DNA from 2 places in the Pseudoalteromonas sp. Cn5-37 genome. Region 1 is predicted to be linked to the other one. Evidence: predicted binding sites of a transcription regulator. Region 1 holds the regulator's gene; the other holds the start of a gene.
What was found. Region 1 encodes sigma-54, which starts transcription at its own class of promoters, with help from an activator protein. Its sites were predicted from a motif close to GTTGGCACGNNNNTNGNNT; they were not measured.

Region 1 (3,752 bases):
AGCTGATCAGCGCAGAAAAAGACGAAAACTCAACAGATCGTGTACACACTATTTTAGTGCCTGTAGAAAATAAAAAAGACGATAAAGGCCAACCATGAGCACATTAAAAGCAGAGCTTTTAGCTAAAAGCTACAAAGGCCGCCAAGTGGTTAAAAATGTCGGTCTTGAAGTTGAAGCGGGCAGTATTGTTGGCTTGTTAGGGCCAAATGGTGCAGGTAAAACAACGACCTTCTATATGATTGTAGGCCTCGTACCAAGCGACAAAGGAAAAATAAGCATCGATGATAACGATATCACGCTTTTGCCAATGCACAGCCGTGCGCGCTTAGGTATTGGTTATCTACCACAAGAGTCGTCTATTTTTCGAAAATTAACAGTTTACCAAAACTTGATGGCCATATTAGAGACCCGCAAAGATCTTAACAAAACAACGCGCGAAGAGACGCTTAACAACTTATTAGATGAATTTAGCATTCAACATATTCGCGATAGCCAAGGTATGGCACTGTCAGGTGGTGAACGACGCCGCGTTGAAATTGCACGTGCATTAGCCGCTAATCCTAAATTTATCCTTTTAGATGAGCCTTTTGCTGGTGTTGATCCTATTTCGGTGTTAGATATAAAGAAAATTATTGAGCACCTAAAAAATCGTGGTATTGGTGTACTTATTACTGACCATAATGTTCGAGAAACCCTTGATGTTTGTGAAAAAGCCTACATTGTTTCTCATGGGGAGCTAATTGCATCAGGGACACCTGAGCACGTATTAGCTGACCAAACTGTACGTGATGTTTATCTAGGCGAGCAATTCAGGCTGTAACCATTACGCCACCGACTAGAGCATCTGCTAGACTTATACAATGACAATAAATCGATAACAGTGTCCTCACCGTTACCGATAACTTAAAAAGGATTGTTAGGGATACATGAGGCAATCATTACAGCTGCGCATGGGCCAGCAACTTACAATGACTCCACAACTGCAACAAGCCATTCGCTTGTTGCAGCTCAGTACATTGGATCTCCAGCAAGAAATTCAAGAAGCGCTTGATAGTAATCCTCTGCTTGAAGTGGAAGAAGCGGATTACAACGAAGAAAGCATCGGTAAGAATGAGCAAAAAGCGGAGTCTGACGATGTACAAGTCAGCGCGTCTGCCGACGAAGCACCTAGCGAATTCGAGCAAGAAAGCAGTGATGCTCTGAGTAAGGATACGGTTAGCGATGACTTAGCTATGGATGTTACGTGGGATGAGTACATGAGTGCCGCCCCATCAACATCGTCTGGGCCAATGCCTGAAGACGAGTCTATTTACCAAGGTGCTTCAACAGAAACACTGCAAGAATATTTAATGTGGCAACTACAGCTCACACCATTTAGTCCTACCGATGAAGCGATTGCCGTTGCCATCGTTGAAGCTATCGATGACTCAGGTATTTTAACGGTTAGCTGCGAAGATATTGTCGAAAGCTTTAATCAAAATAATGATGAAGAAGAAATCGAACTCGATGAAGTTGAAGCTGTCTTAAAAAGAATACAGTTATTCGATCCAGTTGGTATCGGCGCCCGAAGTTTACAAGAGTGCCTGTGTATACAACTTCGTCAATTCGATGCCAATACGCCATATTTAGCTGAAACTAAAATGGTTTTATCTGAGCATATCGAATTATTAGCAAGTCGCGACTATCGCACTTTAATGAAAAAGACTAAGCTTAAAGAAAACGAGCTTAAAGAAGTGATGACGCTCATTCACAGCTTAAATCCTAAGCCTGCGGATAGCATAGTACGCGAAGAATCTGAGTACGTCATACCCGATGTATCAGTGAAAAAAGTGAAAGGCCGCTGGGTAGTCGAGTTAAACCCAGATTGTATGCCAAAAATTAGAGTGAATAGCCAATATGCAGCGATGTCTCGCTCTGTTAAATCAAGTAGCGACAGCCAATTTATTCGTTCTCACTTACAAGAAGCAAAGTGGTTTATTAAGAGCTTAGAAAGCCGTAACGATACTTTACTAAAAGTGACCAACTGTATCGTGCAACAACAGCAAGCTTTCTTTGAACATGGCCCAGAAGCAATGAAGCCAATGGTGCTAAACGATGTCGCTGAAATGGTCGAAATGCATGAATCGACGATTTCTCGGGTTACAACACAAAAATATATGCATACCCCAAGGGGAATTTTTGAGTTGAAATATTTCTTCTCAAGCCATGTCAGCACCGAAAATGGTGGTGAGTGCTCTTCTACAGCAATTCGCGCTTTAATCAAGAAGTTAGTTGCTGCAGAAAACTCGGTTAAACCATTGAGTGATAGCAAAATTGCAGATATATTGGCTGAGCAAGGAATTAAAGTAGCTAGACGTACAATTGCAAAATATCGTGAGTCTCTAGCAATACCTCCGTCTAATCAGCGTAAAAGTCTGATTTAGACGTTTTACATAGAAGGAAAATGCTTATGCAACTAAATTTAACTGGTCGTCACGTAGAAGTCACTGATTCATTAAGAGACTATGTAAACACTAAGTTCGCAAAACTAGAAAGGCATTTTGATCATATTAATAATGTTCATGTCATTTTAGATGTAGAAAAATTAAGCCAAAAAGCAGAAGCAACTTTACATGTAAACGGAGGCGAGTTGTTCGCTTCTACAGAACATCAAGATATGTACGCAGCAATTGACTCATTGATCGATAAACTTGATCGCCAAGTCATTAAGCATAAAGAGAAATTAGCTCGACATTAAATTATGAAACTTAGTTCACTTACTAATCAGGACTGCAGCAAAGCTGCGGTCCTTTTTAATAGCAAAAAAAGAATTCTTGAGTATATTAGCGAGTTAGCTCACCAGCAGTTTCCTCATTTATCTCAACAAGATATCCTAGATGCTTTTCTGAACAGGGAAAAGTTAGGTAGTACAGGTATCGGCCGAGGAATAGCTATTCCCCACGGTCGAATGAGTGGTGCTGATGAACCTCATGCATTTATTATTGTCAGTGAATCTCCCATCAATTTTGATGCGATAGACAATCGTCCCGTTGATATTTTTGTGGCACTCATCGTACCAGATGGCGATTGCCAGTTGCACTTGAAGACCTTGTCAACAATTGCTGATAGACTTAAAGATAAAGATTTTTGTAAACAGTTGCGAAGTGCTACAAGCGATCAGCAACTATTTCAAGTAATTGCATCAGAGGCATAAATGGAATTAATAATTATCAGCGGTCGCTCAGGCTCGGGGAAATCGGTCGCTTTACGAGTTCTTGAAGACTTAGGCTACTACTGTGTTGATAATATTCCTGTCAACCTACTGCCTTCGCTCGTGCGAAGTGTTTCTGATAATTATGACAAAATTGCCGTCAGTATCGACGTACGTAACTTACCGAAAGAGCAGCAAGAGTTTAATGATATTCTTGAGTACCTGCCAGGTTTTGCTAACCCAACACTATTCTACCTAGATAGTGATGATCAAACCCTAATCAAGCGTTTTTCTGAAACTCGCCGTTTGCATCCATTATCGATTGATTCTTTACCGCTTGATCTTGCCATTAAACAAGAAAAAATCCTGCTTGATGTGCTGATCACCCGCGCTGACTTTATGATTGATACCACTGATTTGAGTGTTCATCAGTTAGCAGAATCAATTCGTGAAAAGATTTTAGGTAAGAAAGATAAAAAACTGATTATTACGTTTATGTCGTTTGGTTTTAAGCATGGCATTCCAAAAGAAGCTGACTACGTTTTTGATGCACGCTTTTTAC
Region 2 (3,752 bases), on a different contig from region 1:
GGGATGGTAAAGATAACGATGGCAATGTGCTCCCTGAAGGCGAGTATGACATCAGTGCTGAAGGCTTTGTAAATGGAGACTACAGCAGTATGCCTATGGCGACCTTTAAGAATATTGAAAGTGTCAATATTAATGGCGCAAGCGGCATTATCGTAAATACAAAAGAGGGTGCGGTTAGGCTAACTGATATAGCTGAAATCGCATAAGTATAAAAGGTTTGGGTTAGCTTAGGCTAAGAGATAGGTTAGAGGTGAGTTATGAGCTTCAATATTGCATTAACAGGCTTAGCAGCCGCACAAAAAGATTTAGACGTAACAGCAAATAATATTGCTAACGTTAACACTACGGGCTTTAAAGAGTCTCGTGCAGAGTTCGCTGATGTATACGCATCATCAGTATTTAGTTCTGGTAAAACAAAAAATGGTGACGGTGTAAGGACAACAATGGTGGCACAACAATTCCACCAAGGTTCACTCTCTTTCACAAATAACTCACTTGATTTAGCAATTACTGGTGAAGGTTATTTCGCAATGGCGAATGACTTAGGTGCACAAGACTTTACTTACACGCGTGCTGGTGCGTTCAAACTTAATAAAGATAACTTTATTGTGGATGCGAGCGGTAATTACTTACAAGGTTTCCCTGTTGATGAAGCAACCGGTGACACAACCTCTGTAAGCTTAAGTACATCTTCTGCGCTACAAATTCCAGATGCATCAGGTTCACCACGTGCAACCACGAATGTCTATTCGTCATTTAACCTTGATTCACGTGCCTCTGCGCCAACTGTGACACCATTCGATCCAGAAACAAGTGCAACTTATAACAGCTCTACATCGACAACGGTGTATGACTCATTAGGTGAACCGCATATTCTACAGTTCTTCTTTGTGAAAACTGATTCTACAGTGACTGGTAATGAAAATGAGTGGGAAGTATACGCTACATTAGATGAAAAGCCATTTGATGCAACAGGTGTTGAGCAAACCACAACACCTTATACACCATTATCAACTTTTCAGTTTGATGCCAGTGGCTTACCACAAAGTACAGATGGTACAGCGAATACTGATACAACATTTAATCCATTAACGTTACCGAGTGGTTTAGGTGCTGCGACAGGCCTTTCTGATTTACTTTCGAATGGTGCAAGTTTCCCTGATGATGTGACTATTAACTGGCGTGATGAAGCGGCAACAGCAAATAAAGTTCCAACTCAATACGCAAGTAACTTTGAAGTAAAAGCATTAGAGCAAGATGGTGCGACTGTAGGTCGTCTATCAGGAATTGATATCGGTTCTGACGGTAAAATTGTTGCGTCATACAGTAATGGAGATACGTCGTTCCTAGGTCAAGTTGCTATGGTGCGCTTCTCTAATTCTCAGGGCTTGCAACAAGTTGGTGATACATCTTGGAAGAAGAGTTTAACGTCAGGTGAGCCGATTGCGGGTGAACCAGGTTCAGGTACTCTAGGTTCAATTAACTCATCAGCGCTTGAGCAATCAAACGTTAACTTAACCAATGAACTTGTTGACTTAATTAGTGCTCAGCGTAACTTCCAAGCAAATTCACGTGCGCTTGAGGTTAACTCAACACTACAACAAAACATCCTACAGATCCGTTAATCTTAACGGTTCTAAGCTTAATCCGACACGAAGGCTGCTTCCTCTATTGGCAGCCTTTTTTCATTCTTACTATTCATTTTTCTCTTCTATTTTAGCGTCAATTTTACTTTGGCACTTTTATTGCATTTCCTAATTATCGTATTTTTAGTGAGTCAATGTTATGGACAAAATGGTCTACATTGCCATGTCGGGTGCTAAGCAAAGTTTGCGAGGTCTTGAGCTCAAGGCCAACAATCTTGCTAATGCTAACACCACTGGCTTTAAAGCTGATTTTGCACAAGCTCGCTCTATGCAAGCCTTCGGTGAAGGTCTGCCATCTAGGGTGTTTGCAATGCAAGAACGCCCAGGATCTAATATGGAATCGGGTGGTTTTGTTGAAACTGGCCGTGAGCTTGATATCGCGATGAGCGACCGTGGTTGGTTGAGCGTACAAGATGCATCCGGCAATGAGGCGTACACCAAAACTGGCACATTAAACATTACTCCAGATGGCGCATTGATCACCAGCCATGGCCGTCAAGTAATTGGCGAAGGTGGTCCAATCATTTTGCCATTGCCTATTGAAAAAGTTGAGTTTAGTGAAGATGGCGCTATTCAGGTTCGCCCGCAAGGTGCGCCTGCTAACTTTTTGGAAGTGGTTGATCGCTTAAAAGTGATTGAGGCTGATAACACTCAGCTTGAAAAAGGCAATGACGGTTTATTTCGACCAAAAGAAGACATGTTGGTCAATGACCTTTGTGGTTTTTGTGACATTTCACCAAACGTAAAAGTATTGTCGGGAACGCTTGAAATGTCGAACGTAAACCCAGTGCATGAAATGGTCGATATGATCAGCAATCAACGCCAATTTGAATTACAAGTTAAATTGATGAAAACAGCCGAAGAGCTCGATGAGCGTCAAGATCAGCTGTTACGCATTGTTTAAGATGACTGAGAGGGTAGAGTTATGAATCCTGCATTATGGATCAGTAAAACCGGGCTTGACGCCCAGCAAACCGATATTTCGGTGATCTCAAATAATCTCGCGAATGCCAGCACGGTAGGCTACAAAAAAAGCCGCGCCGTATTTGAAGATTTACTATATCAAAACATTAACCAGCCAGGTGGCCGCTCGTCGCAAGACACTGAAATGCCGTCAGGCTTAATGCTTGGTGCCGGTGCCAAAGTGGTTGCTAACCAAAAGAACTTTTCACAAGGTAATATGCTTACCACTGAAAATTCATTGGACTGGATGATCTCAGGCCCAGGTTTTTTTGAAGTGCAATTACCAGATGGCAATATTGCCTATTCACGTAATGGTCAATTCACGACTGACGAAGATGGTCGCATTGTAACTTCCGGCGCGGGTTTTCCATTACAGCCAGAAATGAACGTACCGGACGATGCACAATCAATTACTGTTTCACAAGACGGTGAAGTATCAGTGCGTATTTCAGGTCAAGCAGAGAACGTGGTCATCGGTCAGCTCACCATTAGTGATTTTATTAATCCATCGGGTCTTGAGCCTATGGGGCAAAACTTATACACAGAAACCGCTGTGAGTGGCGCACCTGTGCAAGGTAATCCTGGTATCGACGGTTTAGGCACTGTGGTTCAAGGTTCCCTTGAAACCTCTAACGTGAATGTAACGGAAGAGCTTGTTAACTTGATTGAAACGCAACGAATTTATGAAATGAATTCAAAAGTGATTTCAGCGGTTGATGAAATGCTTAGTTACATCAATCAGCAACTTTAATGGGTAGGAGGCAGCATGCGTAATATTATCTTAGTCACATCAGCAGCATTGATGCTGGGTGGTTGTATGACAACGCAAAATCATCATGTGGTTCAGGATGACCCTTACTATGCGCCTATGTATCCGGAACCAAGTACTGAACAAGTGGTACCAACAGGTTCGTTGTTTGATAGTTATTCGGCAAATGACTTGTACTCAGATAAAAAGGCATTACGCGCCGGCGATATCATCACTGTTAAATTGCAAGAGTCTACCCAAGCAACTAAAGCGGCAAAAACTGAAACCGACAAAGAAACAGATGCTAGTTTAGACCCTGTTATTGGGCTTGGCGGAAACCCGGTTAACATTGGTGGCGACAGCATTCAGTTTGGTATTGGCTCAGGGGCATCGTT

Region 2: the regulator sigma-54 is predicted to act here: its motif matches at 1,733-1,751, upstream of L1266_RS11455 (flagellar basal body rod protein FlgF).

Annotation. Positions count from the first base shown of each region.
Region 1 covers NZ_JAKGBA010000023.1:30,572-34,323, forward strand. The annotation lists gene lptA (lipopolysaccharide transport periplasmic protein LptA) at 1-98, shown strand, start outside; gene lptB (LPS export ABC transporter ATP-binding protein) at 95-820, shown strand; gene L1266_RS17895 (RNA polymerase factor sigma-54) at 927-2,423, shown strand; gene hpf (ribosome hibernation promoting factor) at 2,450-2,737, shown strand; gene ptsN (PTS IIA-like nitrogen regulatory protein PtsN) at 2,741-3,193, shown strand; gene rapZ (RNase adapter RapZ) at 3,194-3,752, shown strand, end outside.
Region 2 covers NZ_JAKGBA010000007.1:156,952-160,703, reverse strand. The annotation lists gene L1266_RS11465 (flagellar hook assembly protein FlgD) at 1-206, shown strand, start outside; gene flgE (flagellar hook protein FlgE) at 258-1,625, shown strand; gene L1266_RS11455 (flagellar basal body rod protein FlgF) at 1,786-2,550, shown strand; gene flgG (flagellar basal-body rod protein FlgG) at 2,572-3,360, shown strand; gene flgH (flagellar basal body L-ring protein FlgH) at 3,376-3,752, shown strand, end outside.